DNA from 3 places in the Paraburkholderia sp. BL10I2N1 genome. Region 2 is predicted to be linked to each of the others. Evidence: riboswitches for the same ligand, from Rfam matches in the RefSeq annotation. Region 2 holds a riboswitch; each other region holds the start of a gene.

What was found. Region 2 has a riboswitch for cobalamin ahead of cobG (precorrin-3B synthase). Riboswitches for the same ligand answer to the same signal wherever they lie in the genome.
Region 1: linked by a shared signal. The riboswitch ahead of B0G77_RS29785 (CbtB-domain containing protein) and the one ahead of cobG (precorrin-3B synthase) in region 2 are both predicted to bind cobalamin.
Region 3: linked by a shared signal. The riboswitch ahead of B0G77_RS00925 (TonB-dependent receptor) and the one ahead of cobG (precorrin-3B synthase) in region 2 are both predicted to bind cobalamin.

The regions. Positions count from the first base shown of each region.
Region 1 is NZ_SNWA01000002.1:1,725,935-1,736,048, forward strand. It holds gene B0G77_RS29775 (diguanylate cyclase) at 1-1,771, opposite strand, end outside; gene B0G77_RS29780 (CbtA family protein) at 2,271-3,017, opposite strand; gene B0G77_RS29785 (CbtB-domain containing protein) at 3,030-3,239, opposite strand; cobalamin riboswitch at 3,281-3,420, opposite strand; gene B0G77_RS29790 (histidine phosphatase family protein) at 3,465-4,046, shown strand; gene B0G77_RS29795 (PAAR domain-containing protein) at 4,389-4,769, shown strand; gene B0G77_RS44715 (PAAR domain-containing protein) at 4,762-5,298, shown strand; gene B0G77_RS29805 (hypothetical protein) at 5,564-5,866, shown strand; gene B0G77_RS29810 (lysozyme) at 5,866-6,441, shown strand; gene B0G77_RS29815 (hypothetical protein) at 6,428-6,838, shown strand; gene B0G77_RS29820 (histidine phosphatase family protein) at 7,209-7,424, shown strand; gene B0G77_RS29825 (MFS transporter) at 7,446-8,771, opposite strand; gene B0G77_RS29830 (DUF2783 domain-containing protein) at 8,886-9,128, opposite strand; gene B0G77_RS29835 (FAD-dependent oxidoreductase) at 9,197-10,114, opposite strand, start outside.
Region 2 is NZ_SNWA01000002.1:161,043-171,156, forward strand. It holds gene cobM (precorrin-4 C(11)-methyltransferase) at 1-493, opposite strand, end outside; gene B0G77_RS22665 (cobalt-precorrin-6A reductase) at 564-1,289, opposite strand; gene B0G77_RS22670 (cobalt-precorrin-5B (C(1))-methyltransferase) at 1,286-2,374, opposite strand; gene cbiE (precorrin-6y C5,15-methyltransferase (decarboxylating) subunit CbiE) at 2,374-3,582, opposite strand; cobalamin riboswitch at 3,668-3,847, shown strand; gene cobG (precorrin-3B synthase) at 3,938-5,332, shown strand; gene B0G77_RS22685 (precorrin-8X methylmutase) at 5,325-5,951, shown strand; gene B0G77_RS22690 (precorrin-2 C(20)-methyltransferase) at 5,952-6,683, shown strand; gene cobJ (precorrin-3B C(17)-methyltransferase) at 6,671-8,377, shown strand; gene B0G77_RS22700 (flagellar brake protein) at 8,585-9,484, shown strand; gene B0G77_RS22705 (VWA domain-containing protein) at 9,535-10,114, opposite strand, start outside.
Region 3 is NZ_SNWA01000001.1:194,662-204,775, forward strand. It holds gene cobD (threonine-phosphate decarboxylase CobD) at 1-962, shown strand, start outside; gene B0G77_RS00900 (cobalamin-binding protein) at 959-1,882, shown strand; gene cobC (alpha-ribazole phosphatase) at 1,923-2,513, opposite strand; gene B0G77_RS00910 (adenosylcobinamide-GDP ribazoletransferase) at 2,498-3,256, opposite strand; gene cobT (nicotinate-nucleotide--dimethylbenzimidazole phosphoribosyltransferase) at 3,293-4,348, opposite strand; partial or broken gene B0G77_RS44005 (ABC transporter ATP-binding protein) at 4,412-5,200, opposite strand; gene B0G77_RS00920 (iron ABC transporter permease) at 5,197-6,243, opposite strand; gene B0G77_RS00925 (TonB-dependent receptor) at 6,288-8,228, opposite strand; cobalamin riboswitch at 8,316-8,567, opposite strand; gene B0G77_RS00930 (ATPase) at 8,787-9,149, shown strand; gene B0G77_RS00935 (cell division protein ZapA) at 9,146-9,460, shown strand; RNA gene ssrS (6S RNA) at 9,561-9,742, shown strand; gene B0G77_RS00945 (EVE domain-containing protein) at 9,870-10,114, shown strand, end outside.

The DNA of each region.
Region 1 (10,114 bases), 1.6 Mb from region 2:
TCTTTGCCGCATACAGCGCCCGGTCCGCAGCCGCCACCAGTTCGCTTGCGGTTCCACCCTCGCACGGCCGCCGCGCCGCCACACCCACGCTGATCGTGACGATGCCTGCGCCGCTCGCCGCATGGGGAAGCTGCAGCGCCTCGATGCCCTGCCGGATGCGTTCGGCTACCAGCAACGCGTCCTGCTGGCCGGTTTCCTTCAGAACCAGTGCGAATTCTTCGCCGCCATAACGGGCCATCACATCGGCGGGCCGTCTTGCCAGGTTGGCGATTGCCTGCGCGATGGTGCGCAGGCAATCGTCGCCGCCCTGGTGTCCATAGTGGTCGTTATAGCTCTTGTAAGCGTCGACATCGACCATGATCACGGCCAGCGAGCGTTCGCTTTCCGTGCGTGCCTGCTGCTGCCATTGGAACCCCAGCTCACGGTCGAAGTGGCGCCGGTTGAAAAGCCCCGTCAGGCCGTCGCGGAACGCGAGTCCCTGCAGCTCGCTGCGTTCTTCCGCAAGGCGCTGATCCGCCACCTTGCGCTCGGTGATGTCGTGGGCCGTCGCTGTCAGTGCTTCGGGCTCGCCGGAAAACGGATCGATCACAGGTCGAAGATAGGTTTCCATCCACAGAATCCGGCCATCCGGGCGCGGGAAGCGGCTCACCTGGGAGGCCTCCGTCGCGTCACGTGCCAGCCGGCCGATGGTGGCGGCCAGCGCCTCGCGATCCTCGGGCAAGACAAGGTCCGGGTAATACACGCCTACGAGATCGTCGGGCGCCCATTTCATGACGGCCTTCGCGCGTGGCGAAACATAGGTGAGACGGCCATCGAGCGACATGCTCATGACGATGTCAGTCGCGTTCTCCGCCAGGATCCGGTAGCGGCGCTCACCCTCGCGCAGCAGCCCGACGAGGCGGTTGCGCAATGACTGGGTGACGCTGATCGGCAGCGCGATGCCCAACGCAGCGAGCAGGAACAGTTGCAGCGCGAAGATGCGCCCTTCCATGCTCTGATAATGAAACATCCAGAGCGGTCCCAAACCGCGCATCGTGAAAGTGACCGCAATCGCAAGGCATAGCAGCAAACCCAGCAGCACGCCGGCGAGATCGGCCTGAAACGCCAGCAGAACGATCGGCGGGAGCGCCCAGTAAAGCAGATGAAAACGGCTTTGCCCGAATACGCCCATGGTCACGACGCAGACCAGTAGCAACAGCAGCCCCGTCTTCCAGCGGCGCTCGGGGTGCAAGAGGCCCTTTACTTCGCCGGTCCAGAAGACCACCGCCGCCGGCGTAAAGAGGACGAGACTCAGCGCATCCGAAACGAACCAGTTGGCGAGGTTCGGCAACATATACCCGCTGAGTTGTCCGCGCAGCAAGGTTACGGCGACGAGCCCCGACAGGACGGGCGCAAGCAGGATGGCGCCAGCGAGAAAGCGGATGAGCTGCTTCGGACGGATCAGTTCGACGACCGACGAGATACGTGGCGCGAAGCTGAACGCCACCAGCACTTCGAGCATGTCGGCCGCAGTGTAGGAGGACGAGACCGCGAGACTCAGGCCGAGCAGATTGGCCGCGAGATTGCCCGCCAGCCCACCGGCAAACACCCAGGCCACCCGCCCCGGGCGCGCCACCATCATCTGCGCGAGCAGCACGGCGTTGGTCAGCCAGATTGGGGCGATTTCGCCGGCCATACTCTTGAGTGCCCCGCTCGCCATGCAGGTGAGCATCGTCGCCACGAACGCAAGCGACAGGGTCCAGAGCGGTCCGGCCCATCGGCGTGAACGCAATGACTCAGCAAACGCCTTAAACCCAGGAGTTGGCCCTTCGGATGACAGCCCCATTTCTTCGCTCTCTCTGGTTCTTTTTCTTGCAATCCGCGGAAATCCGCGGACGATACGCCAGCTTCGCTGGGGTCAGGATATTCCGGACATCGCCCCTAGACCCCATCGGGAGAAGCGGTAAACCGCCCTTACGAATCTGCTTATCGGCAGGTTGAGCCGGATCTTGAGACTTTCTTCATGCGACTCTCACATTAAAAGCAATTCAACCTTGGACTTGCGGGCACCAGCCGCGCGGGCGCGGACAATGTCCCGCACCATGGCAAGACGCCGAACGCAACCGTGGCGGCACGGTCGGGTTCGGCGTCAGAAACACGCGGATGGGATTGGGCTTGCTAAATGATGTGAAGAATACGGCTGCCGAGAGTTCCGGTGAAGCCGGCGCCTGCACGGCCAACCGCACGACTTGAGCAGCGATGCAGCCCGGGCGCCGGAAGCAGTCAGCCCGCTACTGCCAGGCCGACTTGCCAGCTGCACGCCCACCCTGCTGCGCGCGCTCACTGCGTTCGACCAGCCAGCCGAACAACAGGCCGATGGTCGTCCAGACGATCAACTGCATGCCGATGGCCGCAACGCGGAAGTGCCACAGCAGCGTCGCCGGAAAGGCATCGGGTACTTCGTTGATCGTCGGCAGAGCGATCTGCACCGCCGCGATGATCGCGACGTATACCAGGCCGCCCACGATCGCCGCATTCCACTGGCCGAAGCGCGCGACTGCGCGTCCTCGCACCTTCAGCGAGAACACCAGTGCGGCAATTGATATCGCGATCATCAGGAAGAACAGCCCGGTACGCTGGCCGATCGTTTCAGGGTCGCCGATCGATGGTGGATTGGCCGGGTACTTGAGATTCGGCACGATCACCAGCGCAATGAACGCCGCCGCCGCAAGCGCCGCCGACAACGCGCGCGGACCGAGCTTGCCGACCCGCCCGTACGCATACGCGAAGGTGAGCGAGAACAGGCCGCCGAGGGCCGCGCCATAGACCACCACGCCAGTCAGCAAGCCGAGACCCGCCTGCGTTTCACGGCTGACCAGTTCCGGCTCCGCCGCTTCGCCGCGTGCGGCGGCGGCTTTTTCTTCGAATGAAATAGCCTGATTGACGTGCGGTTCACCGGCCACCCGGGCGAATGCGAACGTGAGCAAGCCCGCGGCGATGCCTGCGAGCATCCCGCGCAATAACAGTTTGCCTACCATGAAGTTTCCCCGTTAGTGACAGGGGAAGCCGAGCAGATGGCGAGCGTCGTGAACGAACTCGTGCACGTACATGCCAGGAACCAGCGAAGTCGCGCCCTGTTCGGCGCCGACGAAATACAGTGCGAGCAACAGCAGCAAGCCGCCGAAGACCACCCACGGAAGCAGTTCGCGCAGGGGGATCGGTGTCGGTTGAGCAGTTGGCTCGAAAACGGTGTCAGTCATGACGGAACTCTCCAGGGGTTACGCGCCCCGATAGTCGAACAGGAAGGGATGACACGAAGCTCAGGTCTGGCTTTCGGCTTGTGGATGAACCGATTACAGTGGCGCGACCGCGCCGGGCTTACACCGGCTTCCTCGCTTCGGTGCCGTTATTCTACGCGCTAAACTTCGCTGCGCAGCGCGATGAATGGACAAAGCGCGCGGTACTTTCAACCAGAAGGACACAGGATGCAGACACGCCTGCTATTGATCAGTCACGCTGCAACGGCGGCGCTGCGCAGCGGACGGTTTCCCGCCGACGATCCGCTGGACGCGTGCGGTCTCGCCCAGGTCGCGGCATGCCGCGCGCGCGTGATGTCGCTGGCTGGTAAGACGGATGCGGTCTTCTGCAGCCCCGCGGCATGCGCGCGTGACACGGCTGAAGGGCTTGGATTCACCGCCGTCCCCGTCGAAGCGCTGGCCGACATGAACCCGGGGCAATGGCGTGGCAGGCGTCTTGCAGACGTCGCCAGCGAAGAAGCCGATGCGCTGGCGGCATGGGCTCGCGAGGCCGGGGCGGCGCCTCCCGATGGCGAGTCGTTCGCAGCGGTGCGCCTGCGCGTCGGCGGATGGCTCGATGCGCTCGAGCTGGATCACTCCTCCACGGCCGTCGCCGTCACGCATGCCGCCGTGATCCGGGCAGCGATCGTTCATGCGCTAGGTGCTTCACCCGAGTCGTTTGCGCGCATCGAAATTCCACCGCTTTCGGTCGTCGAATTGCGGTGTTCGATCCGCGGCGGGTGGACGTGGTGGGCCGCCCAGACGCAGTGAGCATCGTTGATGTCGCGGTCGTCGCAGCCTTGCGCGATCGGGATCAGAACCGGTGGCGGATACCGGCTGCGATCAGCAACTGGCTGCGGCTCGCTGAGGGATCGCGCTCGTTTTGATGACCGGCGGTACCCCTAACGACGGGCGCTGATACAGACCGGCACGAAAAGCCGACCTCGCAAGGGTCGGCTTTCTTGTTGGTGGCAGGGCTGGAGCATCCGCGCGACCTGTTGGCCGTCATTGCCTGGCAATTCTTGAAAGAACGTCTGAGGAATTACGGCTATTCTGGAAAGGGTACGCTTCCGGGGTGGTGAAGCAGTGCTTATTTATATAGGAGACTTAAAGATGCAGGAACAGCAGAAAAACGAAACGACGTACCTTTTTGTCACCATCGGTTCGCGCACCAGGCGCGGCGGGCGTGTCACCCGGGTAACGACCCAGGTGGAGACTAACGGACAGGGCCTCGCCCGTGTGGGCGATGTGGTCACCTACGACGACGGCAGCGCGGCCACCATCATTGACGGCGCAGGCTGTGCCGCTCTCTGTGAAGATAAGCCGCTCGCGCTGGTCGGTTCACGTCTGAGCAACGGCGACACGATCACGGAAACAATGCAGGATGAATGGGGCATCACGGTCCGCCATGGCGAACAGATTCCCGGCCTGTTTGATCCATCCTATACGATGCCCCCGACCGTTGCCACGCACGAAGGGGGCACCGATGCGTAAGGCAGCGGTACGGAACGGCGACCCGACGACAACGGGCGGTTTTGTCATTGGTTCCTCGACGAGGATTACCGATCACGGGAAAAAGGTCGCGCTGGATGGCGACGTGGCGACCTGCGGCAACTGCAAGGGGACCCACAGGATATTCGGAACGGGCAAGGGAATATCCGATAAGGGGCGCAACGTTGTTGTTGACGGCGATTCTGTACTTTGCCCGTGCGGGAAGAACTGGGTAATCGTCGGCAGCAATCCGGGATACTTTCTCAACACGGACCGGGGTTCGGCGGGCGCGAGCAACGCGGCGAGCGCGGCGCAATCCGTCATTGTGACGGGCGCACCGGCTGCAACCTACGACGAACAATTCACGCTAACCGATGCCGCAGGTAAAGCGCTCGCGGACACGTATTACACCGTTCGCCTGCCATCGGGTGAACTGCAACACGGGATTACCGATTCATCCGGCAGAACGGCACGTTACAAGACGGATGGCGCGCAACGCCTGCGTGTTTACATGGGTCACAAGGAAGCGTAATTGACCATTTACTATGCAGCCGTGGAAGGCGATCCGCTCGGCAATGGGAATGGAAGTCACGTGATCGGCGGTGCGCAACATGCAACCATCGAAGGCCCAGACGGCCGGACGCGCGGGCAGACGCACCTAGGACAAAAAGCGTGGTGTTCAGTGTGTCAGTCTTTCAGTGAAATCGTTGCGGGTGCGGGATATCGGACTATCTGCGCGGCTGGGACGGTATCCTGGACGCACAGGAAGCGGTTGGCGGCGATATCGGGCTTTGCAAATGCGAACGGCACCCGCGCGTCGTGTCTTCTATGCAAGTAGCTGCAAATACATCGACAGCGGCAGCGCGCCAGCAGTCAGCGCGCAAGCCAGTTCGGCATCCGCGCCACGCGCTACCTATGACGAACAGTTCACGCTCAGGGACGGTGAAGGCCGCGCGCTCGCGGACACGTATTACACGGCTCGCATGCCTGCCGGCGAACTGCAGCACGGCGCAACTGATTCGCAGGGACGCACAACGCGCTATGAGACAGACGGCGCTCAATCCATCCGAATTTACCTTGGTCACAAACAGGAGGTCTAATGCCTGATGCACTCGCAACCGCAGTAACAAACACCAGTCCGAATTCAAGCGTAAACGTCCAAACGGGCCGGCTTTCCAAGCCTTGGTTTGTATCTAATGACGGGTTGTCATTTATCGCCGTGTGGGAATCGGGTACTCTTAACGGCATCTACGGAGGTCACAAAGTAATCGAAGGTTTTATTCTGATGGCGTACCGTGATAATGTAGGAATTCCGACAGTCGGATGCGGGCATCGCATCCTTCCTTCCGATCACATCAATGTCGGGGATACCATTTCCTTAGAACGCGCGCGAAACCTCAAGAAGAAGGCTATAGAGCAGGTTGAGAAGCGCCTAAACTCTGACATAAAGGTACCTTTATATCAATATGAATACGATGCTTTGGTGAGCATTGTCTACAATTGTGGTGCGGGAGATGGCGCTAAGGAGATAATAAAAAAAATAAATTCCGAGCATTACAAGGAAATGCCAGATTATATTTTGCATTATCGTGTAGGCACAAATAAGGGGGTTGGCAACCGGCGTGTTGCTGAGTCGCGTTTGTTCAAATCCGGGGTTTATGATGCTTCTCACTAGCCCCCGCCTTATCTGTCTAGCGTCCCTCGCTATCTTATCGGGCGCGGCAGCTGCAAAAACTAATCCTGATTGCCTGAAACATCTTGGCGGCGGTTATGGGGATGCGGAATGTTATCACGGCCTGAGCGTTGACATTGCGGCAGAGAATAATCGACTCTATAAAAGCATTAGAGTAACTATTCCCGCTGAAAACGTTCATACAAAGTTACTCGATGAATATATGAAAGCACAGGATGACGCGATCAAATATTGCGAGTTACAACGCGATTCAGGTGATGGATGGAAGGCGGAACACGATGGTTCAATGTTTCCGGCCATATTCGAACAGTGCATTTATGATGCTCGTAAAGCACAGAACAAGTTTCTCAAAGACATATTAAATATGACTAAATGGTGAGAATCAGCCCCACTTTGGCAGGGCTTTATGCACGACTTTTTGAAACAGGGAATTATGATGCGCGGCATGGGAAAGGCATTGTTATATAAATCGGCCAAGTGCCTTATGGTGGACTGATTTTCAGGTGGCGGCATGTCGTAACGACACTGCGAAACAGGAACTTGAGTTTTATAAGTGGCTTGCTTGTCCGGATTATATGGAATCATCGAAAAAACCAAAATGTGACGCAATAACAAAAATTCTAGGCGCGCAGCATTGAGATTGCCCCGCTTCGGCGGGGCTTTTTGTTCGAGCGTCAAGCGCGCCTGTTCCTGCGCCTCGCTCGTTAGTCGGCCCTTCAGAATTAGCCGAAGCCAAGCGTGGCAAGGGGTTGCCGCAAGATCGTGTTTCCCAGAACTCCCAGAAGCAATATTCCTCCACGGCCGTCGCCGTCACGCATGCCGCCGTGATCCGGGCAGCGATCGTTCATGCGCTAGGTGCTTCGCCCGAGTCGTTTGCGCGCATCGAAATTCCGCCGCTTTCGGTCGTCGAATTGCGGTGTTCGATCCGCGGCGGGTGGACGTGGTGGGCCGCCCAGCCGCAGTGAACATCGTTGATGTCGCGGCGCTCACCCTGCACGCGACTCGCGCGGCACACCACGCAACAAGGCGACACCGCTAGCGAACAGCAGCGCCGTCAACAGATACAGCGCGTTATCCATGCTGCCCGTGTGCACCTTGATGAGGCCGATCACCCAGGGGCTCACAATCCCGCTCGTAATGCCGATACTGCTGATGAGCGCAATCCCGGCTGCCGCGGCGTTGCCCGACAGATAGCCGGACGGCACCGTCCAGAAGATCGGCAGCGCGGCGAAAATCAGCACAGCCGCCACCGACAGGATCGCCAGCATCGCGGGAAAACTGCTCAGATGCAGCGTCAGCAGCGACAGCGCGATGCCGCCGCCAATCGTACACACCGCGAAATGCCGGCGACGTTCGCCGTGTCGGTCCGAGCGGCGCGCGATCAGGATCAGCCCAACCGCGCCGACCGCGTTCGGGATCACCGTATAAAGGCTGATCCACAGCACGTCGTGCACGCCAAAATCGCGGATCATCAGCGGCATCCAGAAGTTGAGCGTCAACGACGCACAGGTCAGCGAAAAGTAGATGAACGCGAACAGATAGACACGCGGATTGCGCAACGCATGTGCGAACGAATTCGACGAATGTCCGTGCGCGGCCTTACGACCGGCGTCGCGCTGCGCAATCAGGTGCTCCTTTTCCGCCGCGCTCAGCCACTTCGCGTGCTGCGGGCCATCGACCAGCCAGAACGCCGCCGCAAGGCCAAGCAACACCGCCGGCGCGCCTTCGATCACGAACATCCATTGCCAGCCCAAGAGGTTCAGCACGCCGGCCATATCGCGCATGATCCAGCCGGAAAAGAGGCCGCCCAGTACGCCCGCCACCGCCACGCCGGCGAAGAAAATCGACAGCACTGCCGCTCGCCGGCGCGCGGGATACCAGTACGTCAGATACAGCACGATTCCCGGGAAAAAGCCCGCTTCGAATACCCCGAGCAGGAAGCGCATTGCATAGAAGTGCGAAGGCGTGGAGACGAACATCATCCCCATCGACGCAAGGCCCCACAGCAGCATGATCCGCGCAAACGTGCGGCGCGCGCCGAAACGCGCGAGCAGCATGTTGCTCGGCACCTCGCACAGCACGTAGCCAACAAAGAAAACCGCGGCGCCAAGGCCATACATGGCGTCGCTGAATCCGAGATCGTGCTTCATCTGCAACTGCGCAAAGCCGATGTTGATCCGGTCGAGAAAGGACACGACGTAACAGAGAAACAGAAACGGGATGATCCGGAGCGTGACCTTCCGGTAGAGCGGATCGTCGCGCGAGCTGTCGGATGCCGCCGGCTCGAAAGCCGGGGCGACGGATTGGGTCATGGTGTCTCTCTCCAAACGAAAGGTCCGTCGGACCTTGGGAACCCGGCGTCTTGTCGCGCCGTGGGCGAATCGATGCGCGGCCGGGATCGGCCGTGCGCAGGGTGATTGCGTGGACTACGCGGCGATCTGCGGCGCGTGCGGCCCGGGCTTGATGGCGCAGGAGTGCAGCGCGCCGTCGCGCGCATGCTGCATCGCTTCGAGCAGCGTCGCGTGATCGCCGATGTGATTCGCGAGCAGCAGGATCAGTTGCGCATTGGCGGACTGGCTTTGCGCGTCGTCGAGATCGCGATGCATGTCGATCAGCGCTTCATAGAAGTCGTCGGGGCGCGCGAGATTCGGTTCAGTGTTGAGTGTCATCGGTGTCCTGCTATTTTGTTTCGGGCGCGGTGGATGCCGTGTCTCGCAGCATCCACGGGTACCGCGATTCAGGCCGTTCCGGCTACGCACAGGGCGCGCTTCAGTGCCAGTTCGACCTGCGCTGCATCGATCTGCCGCCAGCGCGCACAGACGTGCTGATCCGGGCGAATCAGATAGAACGTGCCCGGCAACGCGTCGTAACGCTTCGCGGCAAGCCCTTCAATATCGTGTGCGACCACGGCGAACGGCGGAAATCCCTGAGGCTTCGAGTCAGCCTTCAAGGCACTCCCGCTCACAACGACGAGGCGCAGTGGAACCGCGCCTTGCCGCAGCTTCTCCACTGCGGCCTGTGTCGCCGGATCGATACCGGATGGTCCGCAGAACAGCACGCCGGTGAATTGCTGGCCAAGCTGGGGCAGCAACCACGCAGACTGTCTATCGACCTCGACCGGCGCATCGCAACACGATGCGCCCGGCACCATCTGCCCCGCGAAACTTTCCGTATCCGGCGTATTGAGCGTGGAATCGTGCAGCACCGCCGGCACCGACAGACGACCGCTATTCACCAGTTGCCGCGCGAACGCATGATCGCGGGCGAGCTTCAGCACGGCATCGCGGAACACGCGGCTGACGGCGCTTTTGGGCGTGATGAAATCGGTCGAGCGGGTGGAGTTGCGAATATTCTCGTCGGCGGCATATTCGCGTTCGCTGGCGTAGGTGTCGAGCAGCGTGTCGGACGCGCGGCCTTCCAGCACCATCGCGAGCTTCCACGCGAGATTCTCCGCGTCCTGCACGCCACTGTTCGCACCGCGTGCGCCGAACGGCGAGACGCCATGCGCCGAGTCGCCGGCGAACAGCACATTGCCGTGCCGGAAGCGATCCATCCGCTGACACGAAAACGTGTAGATGCTCACCCACTCCAGCTCGAACTTCACGTCCGGGCCAAGCAACGCACGCACACGCGGAATCACGCGCTCAGGCGTTTT
Region 2 (10,114 bases):
CGCCCAGATGAATTGCCATCGTGGCGCGATGTCGCGCGAGGTCGCCGAGCGCCTCGCCTGCCGGCATGGTCGTCTTGCTCGCGTAGCGCGTCAGGATCAGTGTCTGCGAGACGTCCGGCAACGTCAGTTCGCATCCGAGCGAGGCCGCGCACGCTGCCGTCGCCGTCACGCCCGGCACGATCTCATACGGAATGTTCAATGCGTTCAGCCGGCGGATCTGCTCGCCGATTGCGCCGTACAGCGAGGGATCGCCGGAATGCACGCGCGCGACGTCCTGTCCTTTCTGATGCGCCTCTTCAAGCAGTGCGACGATCTGGTCGAGATTCAGTTCGGCCGTATTCACGACGCGCTCCGCGCTATTGCCTTCGAGCACGGCTTCAGGAACCAGCGACCCGGCATACAGGATGACCGGGCAACTGCGCACAAGACGCTGCCCCTTGACCGTGATCAGTTCAGGATCGCCCGGTCCTGCGCCGATGAAAAATACCGTCATGTACGACTCCGTGATTCGATCCGCGTGCATGGCATGATGATCTGCACGCGTTCCTGGTGTGTTCAGTGCTTTAGGGAAGCTCACTTCGCAACGTGCCGAGCAGGTCAGCCGGGCCGTCGAACTCGCGATCCACTGCCGCCAGCGTCGGACGACGCAGCATCACGACCGGCAAACCGAGCGCGCGCGCCACCTTCAGTTTGGCTTCGGTCGCCTTGCCGCCGCTGTTCTTGCTGACCACCACGTCGATCCGATGCTCGTCGAAGAGCCTGTGTTCGCCATCGACGGTAAACGGCCCGCGCGCATCCATCACGCGGGCGCGTGCGCTTCCTGCATGTGCGTCGAGACAGCGCACGATCCAGAACTGATGGGCGGGCACCTCGTCGAGGTAAGTAAGCGCTTCGCGCCCGAGCGTGAAAAGCGGTCGATGGAACGAAGCAAGTGCGGCGACAATGCCAGCCCAGTCGTCGACCACGCGCCAGTCGTCGTCCGCCTGCGGCTGCCAGGGCGAGCGCCGCACGCGCCAGCACGGAATGCCCGCCGTCGCGCACGCAGACGCGGCATTCGCACTGATCTGCGCGGCATACGGATGGGTTGCATCGACCAGCAGTCCGATGCCCTCCGCCCTCAGGTAATCCGCCAGCCCCTTGGGGCCGCCAAAGCCGCCGACACGCACCGCGCAAGCCAGATCAGTCGGCACCTTGCCGAGACCCGCGAGACTATAGACGTGTTCGGGACCGAGTTGCCGTGCGATCTGCAGCGCATCGCCGGTGCCGCCGAGCAACAGGATGCGTGTCATTGCGCGACGCCCGTGATGTTGCCCTGCCGGTCGATGGTGAACATCTCGACCTTCACGCTCGCCGGCACGATATCGCGTGCCACCCGCAACGCGTGGCGGCACACGATATCGCCGAGCGGGATGCCCGCGGCGCGCGCGATCGCCATCGCCTGCTGGCTGGTGTTCGATATACGGATGGCGTCCTGCAGCGTGTCGTCCGCGCCGTGCTCCGCAGCCCACGTCGCGAGTTGAGCGAGATCGATGCTCGAGGTGCGGCTATGCAGATCGAGATGCCCCGCTGCGAGCTTGCTGAGCTTGCCGAAACCTCCGCACACGCTCAGGCGCTCGACGGGCGCGCGACGCACATGCTTGAACACAGCGCCAACAAAATCGCCCATCTCGATCAGGGCGATATCGGGCAACTGGTAGTGCCTGCGCATCGCGTCTTCGCTTGCGTTTCCTGTGCACGCGGCGATATGCATGTAGCCGTTGGCCCGCGCGACATCGATGCCCTGATGAATCGACGCGATATACGCTGAGCACGAAAACGGCCGGACGATGCCCGTCGTCCCAAGAATAGACAGCCCGCCGACGATGCCGAGCCGCGGGTTCATCGTCTTCAGCGCGAGCGCCTCGCCGCCTTCGACGCCGATCGTCACCTCGAAGCCGCCCGCATAGCCCTGTTCGGCGGCAAGCTCGATGAGGTGCGTCGTCATCATCTGACGCGGCACGGGGTTGATCGCGGGTTCGCCGACGGCCAGCGTCAGCCCCGCACGCGTGACCGTGCCGACGCCAGGGCCCGCATGAAAACTCACGCCCGGCTCCGCGCGCAAGCGCACGCGGGCAAACACCACGGCGCCGTGCGTCACGTCGGGATCGTCGCCTGCATCCTTGATCGTGCCCGCTTCCGCGCCGTCGCCGGTCAGGCGGCAAAACACGAGCGGCATCGGCACGTGCTGGCCCTTTGGCAGCACGATTTCGGCCACGTCGCTTGCGACTCCCGTCAGCAGCAGCCGCGCAGCGGCGAGCGACGTCGCCGTCGCGCAACTGCCGGTCGTATAGCCGCTGCGCAGTGGTACGGGCTGTTCGGGGGTTTCGTCACGCATCACGGCTTGCGGGATTCGAGCAGGGTAATCGGCAACGCCTGGCGCCATGTATCGAAGCCGCCGAGCGGTTGCGCCTGCGCAAGCGCGATGCGCGTCAACGTGCCGCCGTGGCTGTCGCGCCACGCAACCAGGGCCGCTTCGCCCTGCAGCGTCACGGCATTGGCGACCAGCCGGCCGCCGCTTTTCAGCCGCTGCCAGCATGTGTCGAGCACGCCCGGCACGGTCACGCCGCCACCGATAAAGATCGCATCGGGCGCAGCGAGGCCGTCGAGCGCGTCGGGCGCCCGGCCAGCGACGATCTGCAACGCCGGCACCCCCAGCGCATCGCGATTGTGTTCGATAAAGCGCTGACGTTCGGGATGGGCCTCGATGGCAATCGTCCGGCAGGATGGATGCGCGCGCATCCATTCGATGCCGATGGAGCCGCAACCCGCGCCGACGTCCCACAGCAACTCGTTTGGCCTCGGCGCAAGACGCGCGAGCGTGATCGCGCGGATGTCGCGCCTGGTCAGTTGGCCGTCGTGCAACCAGGCATGGTCGGGAAGCCCGCTTGTCAGCGGCAGCACGCGGGCATCGTCTGCCGCGCGGCATTCGATGGCGATCAGGTTCAACGCGGCGATACTGTCGGCGCTCCACGCCTCGGCGCGACCGTCGATGCGCCGCTCCGCCGCGCCGCCCAGATGCTCCAGCACGATCATCCGGCTGGGGCCGAAGCCGTGCGCAGTGAGCTGGGCTGCGATCGCAGCGGGCGTGCCGCTGTCGCTGCTCAGGACGAAAAGACGCGTGCCGTCGTGCAGATGCGCATTCACGGTCGCCAGCGGCCGCCCGACCAGCGACACCGTCGCGACGTCCTGCAACGGCCAGCCAAGACGCGCGGCCGCAAGCGACAGCGACGACGGCGCGGGCAGCACCCGCAGCTCGTCGGCGGGCAGCTGCCGCGCGAGCGTCGCCCCGACGCCGAACAGCATCGGATCGCCGCTTGCCAGCACACAGATCGGGCCGGCCGCGTCACGATGCGCCAGCACGGACGCCACGTCGAACGGCCGCGGCCAGGGCTCGCGCCGGGCGCGCAGGCGGGCCGGCAGCATCGCAAGATGGCGCTCGCCGCCGTAGACGACGGACGCATCGAGCAATGCGCGTCGCGCCGTCCGTCCCAGACCGGCAAAACCGTCATCGCCCATCCCCACCACGGTCAGCCATGCCGGCATGCATCCCTCTCCATTCAGAATCCCGATATCACTGCCGCGGCACGCCAACCAAGGCCGCAGCGTACTTGCGCTGTTCGAAAAAAGGCATAATACAGCGTTCGCCGGTGCCCTTCGGGGCCGAAGAGGGAACACAGTGCCACTGTGGCTGCCCCCGCAACTGTATGCAGCGAGTCCGCACTTTACCTGCGCCACTGGTTCGACCGGGAAGGCCGGTGCAGACGACGACCTGCCAGCCAGGAGACCTGCCGGCGAGACTGTTCGTGCCAGCCAACATCGGGCGGGGTGTACCGATGCCGCAGCATTGCCCCTTTCGCGGGTTGCTCGGGCCGTCGCGCGACGCTAACCCGGTGCCCCCTTGAATCACACTCCGACTCCCGCCGTATTGCCTGCCACGCTGCGCCCCTCGGCCTGTCCCGGCCTGCTGCGCATCGTGCCGGCGCGCGACGGCGGCATCTGCAGGATCACACTGCCGTGCGGAGAACTGCGTGCGCCAGAGGCACTCGCGATCGCGGACGCCGCGCGGCAACACGGATCCGGCGTGATCGAGGCGACCAATCGCTCGAACCTGCAGATACGCGGTGTACGGGCAGGCCACGAAACGGCGCTGGTCGAACGCCTGCTGGAAGCGGGGCTCGGGCCGCGCGGCGGCGCAGAGGCCACGGATGGCATGAGCGCCAGCGCCCGCGACGATGTCCGCAACCTGATGACAAGCCCGCTCGCGGGACGAGACTCCCATGCGTTGATCGACACGACGCCGCTTGCGGCGCAGATTCTCGCGCTGCTGCAAGGCACACCGCGTTTCGCCGGGCTGTCTCCGAAATTTGCACTGCTGCTCGACGGCGGCGAGCGGCTCGCTAGGCTCGATCATCCGCACGATATCTGGCTTGCCGCGATGCCCGATGGCGCTCGCGTGCGCTTCGCATTCGGTCTGGCGGGCTGCCCGCCTGTCGCCGGAAGCGACGCCGCACTCACTCCGGCGCTTGCCGCGGTCGAGCCATCCGAGGTGCCAGAGCTTGTCTGCGCGCTGCTGGACACGTTCCTGGAACTGGCTTTCCCCGACGACACCCGCATGCGTAATCTGCTCGCGACACATTCTTCGGACACCATTCTGGAACGCGTGGAGCGACGAGTCAATTTCACCCTGTTGCGCAGGCAATCCGTACGGGCGTGGCGCCGCGTTCCTGCCGACGCGTCATTTCGACTCGGTGCACATCCGCAAAATGCAGACGGTTTGTGGCATGTGGGCGGACAACCGCCGCTGGGGCGCATGGACTCGCCGATGCTCCACGGCCTTGCTGAGCTTGCCTCCGAATCCGGCAATGCAACAGTTCGCATGACGCCCTGGCAAGGCGTGTTGCTACCGGACATCGAACCGCAGGCCGTCTCGGGCGCTCTTGAACGACTCGCGTCATTAGGACTCGCCTGCGAACCCGCCGATCCGCTCACACGCGTCATCGCCTGTGCCGGTTCGACCGGCTGCGCGAAGGGCAACACCGACACAAAGGCCGACGCACGCGCCCTCGCTGCGCGGCTGCCAGAGCGTGTCGAAGTGCACCTGAGCGGCTGCCCCCGTTCATGCGCGGCGGCCCATTGCGCACCCTATACGCTGCTCGCAGTCGCGCCTCTTCGCTACGACCTTTATCGTCGCGATGGCACACCCGGATTCGGGCAGTGCATCGCGCACCATCTGACAATCGAACAGGCCGCCGACTCTCTGGAGCGGCTGGCCCGGAGCCCCCTCGATGCTTGATTACATTCGCGACGGTCAGGAGATCTATCGCCAATCTTTCGCGACGATCCGCGCGGAGGCCAACCTGAGCCGCATTCCCGCCGACCTTGAAAAGCTCGCGGTGCGCGTCATCCACGCGTGCGGCATGGTCGACGTCGTCGACGATCTGCGGTTTTCGCGCGGAGCCGGCACAGCGGGCCGCGAGGCACTCGCGCGCGGCGCACCGATTCTCTGCGATGCGCGCATGGTCGCTGAAGGGATCACACGCGCGCGTCTGCCAGCCGACAATCCGGTTATCTGTACGCTGGGCGATGCGTCGGTGCCCGCGAAGGCGCGCGAAATCGGCAACACGCGTTCCGCCGCCGCGCTCGAACTGTGGCGCCCGCACCTTGCCGGCAGCGTGGTTGTGATCGGCAATGCGCCCACCGCGCTCTTCCATCTGCTCGACATGCTCGATGCCGGCGCACCGCGTCCGGCGCTGATTCTTGGCTTTCCGGTGGGTTTTGTCGGCGCGCAGGAATCGAAGGCGATGCTTGCCGAAGATAGTCGCGGCGTCCCTTTCGTGATCGTCGCGGGCCGGCGCGGCGGCAGTGCGATGGCGGCTGCCGCGGTCAACGCACTCGCGACGGAGGTGGAGTAAATGACGGTACGAGGACGTCTCTTCGGACTCGGCGTCGGCCCCGGCGACCCCGAGCTGATTACGCTGAAAGCGGTGCGCCTGCTCAAGGCCGCGCCTGTCGTCGCCTACTTCGCGGCGAAAGGAAAAAAGGGGAACGCGTTCGGCATCATCGAAGCGCATCTGGACGATACGCAAACGCGTCTGCCTCTCATCTACCCCGTCACGACCGAAGCACTCGAACCGCCGCTGTCCTATGAAACGGTGATTGCCGACTTCTACGACACCGCCGCGGAATTCGTCGCCGCCTATCTCGACGCCGGCCGCGACGTCGCGGTGATCTGTGAAGGCGACCCATTCTTTTACGGCTCGTACATGTATCTGCACGACCGTCTCGCTGGCCGTTTCGAAGCCGAAGTGGTGCCCGGCGTCTGTTCGATGCTGGGCGGGGCGGCCGTGCTCGGGTCGCCGCTCGTGTATCGCAACCAGAGCCTTTCCGTGCTGTCCGGCGTGTTGCCGGAAGATGAACTGAAGCGGCGGCTCGCCGACTCGGACGCCGCCGTCGTAATGAAGCTCGGCCGCAACTTCGACAAGGTGCGTCGCGTGCTGTGCGAACTCGGGCTGGATGGGCGCGCGCTGTACGTCGAGCGCGCCACGATGACAAACCAGCGGATCGTGCCACTTGCCGAAGTGGATCCGATGGCGTCGCCGTATTTTTCTCTGCTCGTCGTGCCGGGGGAAAAATGGCAAGGATGAACGTGCCCGCACCGGCCATCGTGATTCTCGGCACAGGCGCGCTCGCCACGGCGCGTCACATCCAGGCGCGCTATCCCGGCGCTCAGGTGCACGGTTTGCAGGGGCGTGTCGAAGCCGACATCGCTTACGCGGAGCTCAGCGCACATCTGCGCGAGCTGTATGCGCGCGGCACGCCCCTCGTTGTGTTGTGTGCGGCGGGCATCGTGATCCGCTGCGTCGCATCGCGGTTGTCGAACAAGGGCGCCGAGCCGCCTGTGCTCGCCGTTGCCGAAGACGGCAGCGCGGTTGTGCCACTGCTCGGCGGCCTTGCTGGCGTCAACGTCATGGCACGCGAAATCGCGGAAGCGCTGGATGTTGCGCCAGCAATCACGACCAGCGGGGAACTGCGTTTCGGCACCTGCGTACTCAATCCACCCGATGGCTACGCGCTATCGAGTCTCGAGCAAGGCAAGCGCTTCGTGTCCGATCTGCTGGCCGGCGAAAGCACGCGCGTGGAAGGCGACGCGCCGTGGCTCGACGATGCGCAGTTGCCGCGTGCGGAATCGGCTCGTCTGGCGATACGAATCACCCCCGCCATGTGGGACGGTCGCACGGACGAGCTTTTGATTCATCCGAAAACCGTTGTGGCGGCGACCGGTGTCGTCGACGGAAGCATCGTCGAGCGTATTCGGCAGGCGCTCGATGCACGTCGACTCGCGCCGCTGTCGCTTGCCGCGCTGCTCGCACCGGTTGAACACATGAGCAACACAGTGCTGGCCGAAGCCGCCAATATTCTGGGTGTGCCGCTGCGCTTCGCCTCTGTCGCGGCAAGCGATGCGCAACCTGAGCGAATGCTCGAAACAGCGATGCGCATGCCCTACGAAGCGCTGCACAGCGAAACAGACGTGGCGCTGGCAATAACGCTCGCACCGGTCGATCCGGCCGCCATCGGCCAGGCGCGCGGGCGTCTGACCGTCGTGGGCCTCGGGCCTGGCGACGCCAGCTTGATGACACCGGCGGTACGCTCGGCGCTCAGCGCCGCGACCGACATTCTCGGCTACGAAACCTACGTGAAGATGGCCGGACCGTTCCGGGCCGACCAGCAGGTGCACGGCACGGACAACCGCGAGGAGATGCAGCGCGCAAGGCACGCATTTGAGCTTGCCAGCAGTGGACGATCGGTGGTGATGGTGTCGTCCGGCGATCCTGGCGTCTTTGCGATGGCCGCCGCCGTCCTTGAAGCGCTCGAAACCTCGAATAACGCCCAATGGGCGGCCGTCGAACTCGATATTCAGCCGGGCGTGTCTGCGGCCATGGCCACTGCCGCTCAAGCAGGTGCCCCGCTCGGCCACGATTTTTGCATGCTCTCGCTCTCCGATAATCTCAAACCGTGGACCATTATCGAGAAGCGCTTGAGACACGCCGCCGAAGCCGATCTCGCGATGGCTTTCTATAACCCGGTTTCGCGCGCGCGGCCGTGGCAACTCGACAAGGCGCTGGATATCGTCCGCGAATATCGCTCGCCATCGACGAGGGTCGTGCTCGGAAGGGATATCGGCAGGCCTGGCGCGGCCCTCACTCACACGACGCTCGGCGAACTGCGGGCGGAGAGCGTCGATATGCGGACCATGGTTATTGTCGGCTCGTCTCTGACGCGTTCTTATTCGCTCAATGGCAATCGTGAATGGACTTATACGCCGCGCTGGTATAAGTGAGCACAAGGACTTAACTGAAGTTGTTATCGGCTTTGTAAAGTCGACGCAAACGGTTGCGCATTTTATGCCAAATCGAATAAATATCGACCTTGTGCAGTTCTTTTAGAAATCTCACTAAAGTTATATACCGGGGCAGCCGTATACGACCGGTATGAACCAAAATGAGGTCGTCCGTCTATGTCTTCCAGCATCGTAGAAGAGCCTGTCGTGGCAACGCCCAGCGCCGCTCTCGCCCGGGAAGATCTGCCCGTAGGTACACCGCTTGCATGGGCTGTCACCGATCATGACGGCACCGTCCTGCTGGAAAAGGACGCGCTTGTCTCAAGCGAAGGGGACCGCGATTTCCTCTTCCGGCATTTCAGGCCGCGTCGCCGGGATATCGATGAGGCGGCGAGGAGCGGAGCGTCGCTGGCTGCCACAACCGAGTTGCCGCAGCCGACCTGCCTCGCCGACATGCATCTCACCATCGGCGCGCTGCTCGGCATGCGCTCGCAGATCGGCATGGGCCGGCCGATGCATCCGAGCCGCGTGATCGGCTTCGCGCCCAATCAGACGCTCTTCGTGACGCCGCCACTTCAGGACGGCCGGCCGGTACCGCTCGCCGTGAACGAAAACGTCGATATCGTTGCGATCGCCAGCCAGGCCGTGTACCGCTTTACGTGCACCGTCGAGGCCCTGTGCAACTATCCATTCAACTACGTGGTCCTGTCGCCGCCCGGTGCCATCCGGCGGCTGCGCGAACGTCGCTCGATCCGCGTGCGAGCCCACCTCGCGGTCCGCTACGGCAGCGAAGCGAATGACCTCTACGACGGTCTCGGAATTGCCAACGGCATCAGCGCGCTGGGCCTGTCGCTTGCCGCTTCGAAAACGCTGGGCCGTGTGGGCGAGCGCCTGCGCCTGTCGTTCTGGGTCAAGTCCGGGGACGTCGAAACGTTGATCGAAACGCGTGCGGTTATCCGCAACCTGCAAGCCGACGAGATGGAAAAGGGGCTGACGACGCACGGTCTGGAATTCGATGTGCTCGAACCCGTGCAGCAAACCGCGCTCAAGGCGTTCGTGTTCGATCGTCAGGATGACGCGTACATCTGGACTAACATGACCCGCTGAACCCGAGGTCCTCATTGGCCCTCAATGGTCTGAATCGGTCAGTCGAACGGCTACGCGAGCAGATCTTCAGGGGTGCACCACGCTGCATCCCACGCCCGCGCCAACCGTTCGCTCCGGCCGAGCCTGAGCGCCCCGCGCTCGAAATCGACCACAACGATCTGATCGGCAATCGCGGGCCGCGCCGGCATGCTGCCGCTGCGCCCATCGGTCAGCATCCACAGCCAGCGCTGCTGTGCCGGTCTCTTGCGCGCCGCACGTTCGAGCAACTGCGCCGCACGGCGTACGCCGAGTGCGAGCGGCGTGCCGCCCCCGCCGCCCACCGGACGCAGCCAGCGCTCATTCCACCAACGCGGCACAGCCGGCCCAAAGCGCACATCGGCACGAACGCCGCCGAAACACACGAGCGCCGCCTCCACGCGAGCCTTGCCGGCCTGATCGAACATCGCGACGAGCAAGCCCTTGGCCAGCGCCAGTTGCTGACCGCTCAGCATCGATCCGGAACAGTCGAGTACGAAGCAGTGCAGCACGCTGCCCGTGGCTGCTTCATGCACGAAGCGCAGGTGTTCCGGCGCGAGCCGCTCGCGCCGTTTGGCGGCGAGCGTGGCCGTCCAGTCGATGCGTGTGCGTTGC
Region 3 (10,114 bases), on a different contig from region 2:
GTGAATGGCTCGACCTGTCGACAGGGATCAATCCGCACGGCTATCCCGTACCCCCCGTTCCCGCCGAAGCATGGCGACGGCTGCCGGACGAAGGCGACGGTTACGCCGCCTGCGCCGCACACTACTATGGCGCGCCGGACACCGCACATGTGCTGCCTGTAGCGGGCAGCCAGGCGGCGATCCGCACGCTGCCGACACTGTTGCCGCGCGGCGTCGTCGGTATTGCGCCGCTCACGTATGGCGAATATGCGCCAGCGTTCCGGCGTGCCGGTCATCGGGTCGCCACGCTCGACATATCGAGCGCGAAGTTGCCGGATGAACTGACGCACGCGGTCGTCGTCAATCCAAACAATCCGACTGCGCAACACGTCCCGGCTGCAACGCTGCTTCAGTGGCATGCCGAACTATCGGCGCGGGGTGGCTCGCTGATCGTCGACGAGGCGTTTGCTGATGCGATGCCATCGGCGTCGCTTGCGAACCGGACCGATCGCGTGGGACTCGTCGTCTTCCGCTCGCCGGGAAAATTCTTCGGGCTTGCCGGCGTGCGCGCGGGTTTCGTGCTTGCTACGCCCACGTTGCTCGCTGGCCTGCGTGATGCGCTCGGTGCGTGGACCGTCAGCGGTCCGGCGCGGCATGCGGTGAGCGCCGCCTTCGGTGATCTCGAATGGCAGCGCGATATGCGCACGCAACTTGAAGCGCAAAGCGCCCGTCTCGCTGCGCTGCTCGGTGCGCAAGGGTTGTCGCTGCATCGCACGCCGCTCTTCGCATGGACCTGCGATGCGCGCGCTCACGCCCTGCATCATGCGCTCGCACGGCGTGGCATCTGGACGCGCTTCTTTGCAGAGCCTGCCAGTGTGCGCTTTGGACTGCCCGGCCCCGATGCGCAATGGGCACGTCTTGAGCATGCTCTCGCCGCGAGCATGCGCGAAATCGCTGCCACTCCTCGTTTTGACAACCGATGATCCGCCGATTGCCGCACGTTGCCTTCCTGATCTTCGCTGGCCTGTTCGCGTGCGCACCGTCGGCGCACGCCACGACGGTCAGCGTCACCGACGACTCCGGCGCCACCGTCACGCTCTCAGCTCCCGCCCAGCGCGTCATCAGCCTCGCGCCGCATGTCACCGAATTGCTCTACGCGGCAGGAGGCGGAGCGAAACTCGTCGGTGCGGTCACCTATAGCGACTATCCGCCTGAAGCAAAACAGATTCCGCGCGTCGGCGACAACAAGGCGCTCGACCTTGAACGCATCGTCGCGCTCAAACCCGATCTGATCGTCGTGTGGCGTCACGGCAATGCGCAGCGGCAGCTCGACCGTCTGCGCGAGCTACATATCCCGCTCTTCTTCAGCGAGCCGCATCGTCTCGACGATGTCGCCGTCACACTGACGAAGCTGGGCGCCCTGCTTGGCACATCGCAGACCGCGGATGCCGCGGCGAACGCCTATCGGGCCGACATTGCGCAACTGCGCGCGCGCTATGCTGCGCGGCCGCCCGTCAGCGTGTTCTACCAGGTGTGGGATCAGCCGCTGATGACGCTCAACGGCGAGCACATGATCAGCGACGTGATCGCATTGTGCGGCGGCCGCAACGTCTTCGCGAAACTGGAGCCGCTTGCGCCCACCGTCTCAACCGAAGCGGTGCTCGCGGCGAATCCGGAGGCGATCGTGACCGCGTCGCGAGGCGCTACCGCACCCGACACGCAAATGCCGCAGCTCGACACATGGCGTGCCTGGCCAGGCCTCGCGGCAGTAGCACACAACAACCTATTTGCAATCGATGGTGACCTGATCAGCCGCCCCGCTCCGCGTATCGCGCAGGGCGCAGCGCTGCTGTGTCAGGATCTGGAGACAGCGCGCTCGAGAAGAGCGGGTGCAGGACAGTAAGCCCGGAGCACTCGAACTCGCGCTACCAGACTGCGCGGTCTCAAGCATTCCAGCGTACGAGCGCCCACCGCCCGGCCGCATCGCCTCCTCGCAACCAGGCCACACTGGCGAAGTCGACCGACCAGGACAGACAACGGTCAAGCGGGATCCCTAGCGCGATGGATGCCAGCACGCGAATCACGCCCGCGTGCGTGACGACGTGCACGCATGCGCGATCAGTCTGCGCCTGCACGTCGTCGAACCATTCCTGTACTCGTGCGCTGAACTGGGCAACGCTCTCGCCGCCATGTGCGCGAGCGTGCTGAAGATCGGCAGCCCATTCGTCGAGCAACGCGCGGTCGATTGCGTCCCAGCGTTGCTGTTCCCACGCGCCGAAATCCATCTCCTGCAGACGCGGGTCCGTGCGCCACTGACAGCCGCAACAGGCTGCCCACGATTCAGCCACCGATGCGCAGCGTCCAAGCGGGCTGGTCAGCGTAACGTCGGGCGCCGGTATGTCGAACTGCGCGAAGCGACTCGCCAGTGCTGAGACGCAAGCCTGCGGGTCGCCTGCAAGCGGTACATTGCTGCGACCATAGCAAACGCCCGCCTCGACCGCGACCGCCGGATGACGGATCAGAACGAGATCCATGCAAGCCCCGTCAGATAGATCGCGAGTTCGAAGACCTGCTGTGCAAAGCCGAGGCAATCGCCGGTGTAGCCGCCGATGCGCCGCACGAAATAGCGCCCCAGGGCGAAGCGAAGTGCGATCAGCACGACAAGCGTGGCGCAGCCCGCGCGCCAGTCCGGCCAGAAGAGCCATGGCAGTCCGAATGCGGCAACGAGCGCCAACGCACCGGGCGTCATGCGCTGCGCAACGGGCCTCGCCTTGCCTTCGGGCCGGACGTAATCGAGCGTCGCCAGATAGCTGATCGCGCAGGCGCGGCTCGCCGTGTGCGCCGTCACAATCAGCGACGCAGCGCGCAATGGCGGCAGCGAGACTAGCGTCTGCCATTTCAACGCGAGCGCAACCACGAGCGCAATGGCGCCGAACGCACCGATGCGCGAGTCATGCATGATGCGCAGCACGTCGTCGCGTGTGCAGCCGCCGCCAAATGCATCGCAGCAGTCTGCGAGACCATCCTCGTGAAACGCGCCGGTCAATAGCAGCGTCGCGGTCATCGACAGCAACACGGCGACGCCCGCCGGAAACACGCGCAACGCCGCGAGATAAACGAGCGCGCCAACCCCGCCCACCAACGCGCCGACGAGTGGAAAATACCGCGCCGCCGCGTTGAGATAGTGCGGCTCATAGCCGACCCAGCGCGGCACCGGTACCCGTGTGAAATAACCCAGCGCAGTAAAGAAATAACGCAGTTCGGCAAGCGGATTCATGATGGCGCGGCCCCTCTACATCCGTATGCGATTGGCTCAGGCGTCGCGGTCAGCCACACCGGCGGATTCGAAACTCGCCATCTCGTTGATGAACGCGACTGCCGCGCGCAACAACGGCAACGCCAGCGCGGCGCCGGTGCCTTCGCCCAGCCGAAGATCGAGCGAGAGCAGCGGAATCGCGCCGAGATAGTCGAGCATGCGCCGATGTCCAGCCTCATTCGACGCATGAGCGAACACGCAGTAGCCGCGCACCTCAGGCGCAAGCGCATCGGCAACGAGCAGCGCGGACGTCGCGATGAAACCGTCGACGAGAATCGTCATCCGCTCCTGCGCCGCCGCGAGGTACGCACCGGCCATCATCGCGATCTCGAAGCCACCGAAGGTGGCGAGCACATCGAGCGGGTCGTCGCTGACTGCGTGAATGGCAAGCGCCGACGCCAGCACGTTGCTCTTCTTCGCGAGACCGGCGTTATCGAGACCGGTGCCGCGTCCGACGCATTCGTCGATCGGCACGCCACAGAGTCGACTCATCAGGCACGCGGCCGCCGACGTATTCGCAATGCCCATCTCACCGAGGCCGATCACATTGGTACCCAGCGCCGCGTGATGGCGCACGCGTGCCGCGCCGGCCTGCATGGCGGCGAGCGCTTCTTCACGCGTCATCGCAGGCTCGTGCGCAAAGTTTCGCGTGCCTCGCGCGATCGGAATATCGACGAGTACATCCGACGGCGGCAACGGCGTCGCCACCCCCGCGTTGACGATTTCGAGCGTGAGCCCCGCCACGCCGCTCAGCGCATTGATCGCCGCGCCGCCCGCAAGAAAGTTGCCGACCATCTGCGCCGTGACGGCCTGCGGATACGGACTCACGCCTTCGTGCGCGATGCCGTGGTCGGCGGCGAATACGATCATCGCCGGACGTTCGATGGTGGGACGCGTCGTGCGCTGGATCATGCCGATCTGGCGCGCGAGCGACTCGAGACGGCCGAGGCTGCCAGGCGGCTTCGTCTTCGTGTCGATGATGTGCTGCAACTCGTTACGCAAGGTCTGATCGAGCGGTTCGACAACTGGTAACGCAAGTAGGGAAGAGGTCATGTTCATTTTCGTTGAGGGATTATTTGTGTCCTGATGCGTCGCCCGGCGCATGCGCGGGTGCATCGCGGGAACGAGTGCTTCATGGTCGCCGTCGCGGATCAGGATGAGCGGATAACCGAAGGCGCGGCTCGCGAGCGCCGGTGTCAGCACGTCGCGCGCGGCGCCCGCGTGCGCGCCGCCGTTTCCTTCGAGCAGTAACGCGTGCGTCGCAAAACGGCGCGCAAGATTGAGGTCGTGACACGAAAAGATGACGATTCGCGGTGTGTGCTGCACCCACGTCGTCAACGCTTCGAGGCAATCGATCTGGTGATGCAGGTCAAGATGCGACAGCGGTTCATCCAGCAGCAACAACGGTGCATCCTGACACAGCACCGCAGCCAGCGCGACCCGCTGACGCTCGCCGCCCGAAAGCGACAACACATCGCGCGTCGCCAGAGGGGCAAGGCCCAGCGTATCGAGCGCCGTGTGCGCCGCCGCGCGATCTTCGGCGCCTTCCCAGCCCCATCCCGAGAGATGCGGAAAGCGGTTGAGCATCACGATGTCCAGCACGCTCGCGCTGAACGCGTCGTGTTCGCCCTGCGGCATCAGCGCGCGGCGGCGTGCAAGATCGACTGGCGACCAGTCCGCGACGCGAAGGCCGTCGACTTCGACATGGCCTGTCGCGGGCGCAAGCAATCCGGCAAGCGCCGAGATCAGCGTCGTCTTGCCGGCACCGTTCGGTCCGGCGATGCACCAGACTTCACCGGCATAAAACGTGTGCGTGAAATCGTCGAGCAACGTGCGTGCGCCTGCACGCAACGTCACACATTGCGCACTAAGTGCAGGCGCATTGAGGGAAGGACGCGTCATCATCGCCGCCTGCGCAAGAGCATCCACAGGAAGACGGGCACGCCCGTCAACGCCGTAATCACGCCAACCGGCAATTGCGCCGGTGCGATCACGGTGCGCGCAACCAGATCGGCGCCCATCACGGCTACGCCTCCGGCAAGCGCGGCTGCGGGCAGCAGCATACGCTGGTCATTGCCGAAGCAAAGCCGCAGCATGTGCGGCACGACAAGGCCGACGAAGCCGATGGTGCCGCCCGTCGTGACGGCAGCGGCTGCTGCCAGCGAGGCCACGAGGTACACCCGCAAACGCAGCCGCATGACGGTGACGCCGAGCGCGTGCGCGGCCGCATCGCCGCGCAGCAGCACGTTCAGTTGCGGGGTAACAGGCACGATTGCGACGAGCCCGATCAGCACCGCGACAAGCGCGACCCATGGCGTGCCGCCGCCGTTCAGGTCGCCAGTGAGCCAGAACAGCATGCCGCGCAGACGGCTCTCCGGCGCGACGCTCAGCAGCAACGTGATGACCGCGCCCCAGCCCGCTGCAATCACGACGCCTGTCAGCAGCAAACGCGGCGATGTGTCCTGCGGCTCGCCTCGCCACAAGTCGTGACGTGCCAGCCCCAGCACAAGCAGGATCGACAGCAATGCGCCGGCAAATGCGCTGGCGTCGACGATCCACCATGCGCAACCCGCGATCATCGCGACAAGCGCGAAGCTGGCCGCGCCGCCCGACACGCCTAGCACGTACGGTTCGGCGAGCGGATTGCGCAGCAGCACCTGCAACAGGGCACCGGCAACGGCGAGCAATGCGCCGCACGCAAATCCGGCAAGCGCGCGCGGCAGGCGCAAGCTGCGGACGATTTCCCCCGCGAGGTCCGTCGATGCCAACGCGCTGCTGCCATGCCACGGCAGCAGCGCAGCCAGCACGCGCAGCGGAGACACGGGCACGCTGCCAAGCATGAGCGATGCGACAAACACGACGACCGCCAGCACGCCGAGCACGAGCCAGATCGTCGCGGCGCGCTTCGCGGTCATGCCGGCAACGGTACGCAGTGCGAGGCGACTCATGGGCGTGGTTTCAGAAGACACAATGGCTCAGTACACCATGCGCATCACTGCTGCTGCCAGCCGAGCGTGAGCCAGGCGCCGCGTCGTGGCGTGTTGTATGTGTAGGCCAGTTCATAGTCCTTGTCGAAGAGATTCTGGATCTGCGCCGCCACGTACCACGCCTTCGTGATGTTGTAGCGCGCGGACAGGTTCACTACACCATAGCCGCCGAGCGTGTTGCCGGTATCGTCGCGCTCGCCGCTTACGATCCACTCGCCGCCCACGCGCCATCCGGCAACGTCGCGGTTCACCGAGAGCGATGCGAAGCGGCGCGCGCGCCGATTCAGATCGGTGTTCGTGTCTTCGTCGACGGGATTCTGCAACGTCACCGAAGCACGCACGTCAGTCTTGCCCAGATGGCCGCTCCACGATCCTTCGAGCCCCTGCACCTTCGCCCGCCCGACGTTCTGCGCAACATACACGCCCGGCGTGACCTGTTGATACTCGATCAGGTTCGTATAGCGCGTCTGGAACGCGGTCAGTCGCAACACGCCCAGGGCATCCGATGCGTACTGCAACGCCGCTTCAATCGAATGACTGTGTTCAGGCTGGATCGACGGATTGCCGCTCCCCGGAAAGTACAGATCGTTGAAGGTCGGCGCGCGGAACGCATTCGACCAGCTTGCGGTCACCTTCCAGTGCTCGTTCAGATCGTGGCCATAGCCGAGATAGTAACTGTTCGCGCCGCCGAAATCGGAGTACTGGTCGCGCCGCACGTTGGCCTGGAACTGGCTTCGGCCGAAGCGCCCCGTATAGCCGATAAACCCGGAGTCCACGTGACGGGCGGGCGCGCCGTACTCATCCGAATCGAGGCTCTGGTCGAGATGCTCGTAGCCTGCCTTGACCTTCTGCTGCGACGCGAACGTGAAATCGTTCTGCCACGTGTACTGATTATTGTCGGTGTTGAAGTGGTCGGCATAAAGGCCGTTCAACGCCGTCGTGCTGCGATCGTTGCCCGTCGCGACGACGAAGTGCGTCGCCCACCAGTCGGTCACGCGACCGTCCGCGAATGCCGACGCCTGCTGAACCCTGCTGTACAGGTTGTTGAGATCGGTGGGCGCGCCGAATGGATCGTCGAAGCTGTTGTTTCCGTTCGACTGGAAATAGCGGATGCCCGCGTCCCACCTGTCGTTGAATGTGTGGCGCAGCGATGCCGAGATGCTTTCGTTCAGATAGCCATTGGCGTTCGGATTGACCGGCGCGAGCGCGGGATCGATCGACGAAAAGCCATCGTCTTTCGTCCGCGCGAGCGACAGGCTGAAGGTCGTCGCGCCGTCCCTGTCGAGCGCACCGTTCACGCCGGCCTGCTGGCTTTGCGTGTGATAGCTGCCGTAGCCGACGGAGAAATTGAAGCGCGGTGGATGATCGCCGCCGTCCTTCGTGAACACCTGCACCACGCCGCCAATCGCGCCGGAACCATACAGCGCCGACACATTGCCGTTCACCACTTCGACGTGATCGACCTGGTCGAGCGGGATCTGCTCGATCTGTGCGCTACCGAGGCTGACCGAATCGACACGCACACCATCTATCAACACGAGCGACTGCTGTGCCGAAGCGCCCCGCAGGAATAGACTCGAGGACGAACCCGGGCCGCCATTGCGCACGATCTGCGCGCCGGGCGCGAGCTGCAGCAAACCCGGCAGATCGCGCGCCGTGGTGTCGGCGATGTCCTGCTGGTCGAACCGCGTGGTCTGAGGGATCGCGTCGGCGAGCGGCTGCGCGCCGCGCTCCGCAGTCACCACGATCGGCGTGAGCGTGGTGCTGGCGGACTTCGTGGCGGGAGCGGCCGTTGTGCTGGAGGTTGCAATGTTGCCCGGCGCGACCGACGGCGCCGTATCCTGCGCGAGCGCAGGCGCTTCATCCGTGGTTGCGGGCAAGGCTTGCGCGCCGAGCGGCAAGCCGGCCACGGCGAGTAGTGCCGTGCCGGCGATGGGCGTGTACATCCGGTTGTTTCCTGTGGATAGCGTGCCCGGCCTGCTTCCCCGCGAGCCGGTGCGTAACAGGGCGGTCCGCCGGCGTGAAGCCACGCGGACGACGCCCCTCACTCTGGCCGGTATCCGGGCTGGCGACACATCGACCCGCCTTCCCACGCAAGAATTGCGCAGTGGCATTGCGCGCCTCGCCGGAGACGCGCCCAGGTCGACCTGCATGACATCATGCGGTCGCTTACCGTTGCGGGGGCAGCACAGGTTGGCTCGTCCTGGCGGACGCGGCTTCCTGTTTCCCGTTTAACTGCGCACGATGTGAAAACGCGCGCGGGCACCAAAGTGCCGCAAGTGTAGGAGGGGCTTCCTGGGGCGTCAAGAATGGTCGATTCCTGCAATTCGCGTGCGCACGTCGCGTGCAATGTGAGCAAAGTTTCCGCATGTCACAGGCACGAAACTCGCTCGAAACAGGCATAAAGCAGGTATAAAGCAGAGATGTTACGTCTCGAAACGAGACAATTGTCGGAAGCTGTCACATTCCGCGCTAAAATGCCGTGTCTTTAGAGGACGCAGCACATGCTCACCGAACTCGAAACACTCTCACAGAATATTGGCCGGCTGATCGAAATCAGCCAGCGTCATCACGAAGCGCGTCGCGCGCTTGAAAAGCAGCTCGCCGACGCTCGCGCAGAATGCGAGGCCGCGCGTGCCGAACTCGAGCAGATGCGCGAAGAGCGCAACGCGCTGCAAGCGGAGCGCGATTCGCTTTCATCGAAGATCGACGACGCCCAGGTGCGGCTGAACGCCATCCTCGAAAAACTCCCGCGTGCGAAAGCGCACGCCGAGCCGGACAATCAACTTGATCTGCTCGCGTCGTCGCAGCAGGAAGTCGAAACCGAAGCCGGCGGCGACGTCACCCGCCACGGAGAAAATGCATGACCACAAAGCAGATCGAAGTCTCGATCCTGGGCCAGCCCTATCGTCTCGCCTGTTCGTCGGAAACGGAAGCCGCACTGCTCGAAGCCGTTGCTCGCGTCGATGCGGAGATGTCGAAGATCCGTTCGACCAGCAACGTTCGCGGCCAGGATCGCATTGCCGTCATGGCTGCGCTGTCGCTGGCATCGGAACTGCTTAAGTTGCAGGCTAGCGTACGTCACGGAGAATCATTTCCCGCCGAGGAAATCCGGCGTACAATGCACTCAATGAACGAACAGCTGGGCGCGGTAATCCAGCAGTACGGTGTGCAGTAAAAGTTGTTCAGAGGCAGGCCATCTGGAACATTGGGCCCGCTTCGGATTCAGAGCAATTCGCGAGGTAACCTCAAGCGTCTGGATCCAGTCAGTTTTATCAGCTTCCCTGCCTGGTTCGCCAAGGTCATATATTCCTTGAACCAATGCCATGTGCACGGTTGCGGAAATTTGCAGCACGGGTGTGCGCGTCACTCTGTCTGATGTACCCGAAGTGCTGCTAACTGCGACCAATTCTGAACTCCCGGTTCAGGATGCCGGCCTAGCGGCTATGGCGGGGACCTATTCAACGGCATCGGACATTCGTCCGATGCCGTTTCCGTTTGTAGTGTTCCGTTCGTAGTTCCGCATCGCTAGCACCGCGTCACGCATTGCGCTTATCCTGTGTTCTTCTCAACGTTCAAATCGACTCATGCGCTACTGGCTAATGAAGTCCGAACCGGACGAAGCAAGCATCGACCACCTCGCCAAAGCCGCTCGGCACACCCTTCCCTGGACGGGCGTGCGCAACTATCAGGCGCGCAACTTCATGCGCGACATGATGCAGGTGGGCGACGGTGTTCTCTTCTATCATTCGAGTTGTCCAGAGCCAGGCATCGCCGGGATCGCAGAGGTATCGTCGACGGCCTACCCCGACCCCACCCAGTTCGATTCGAA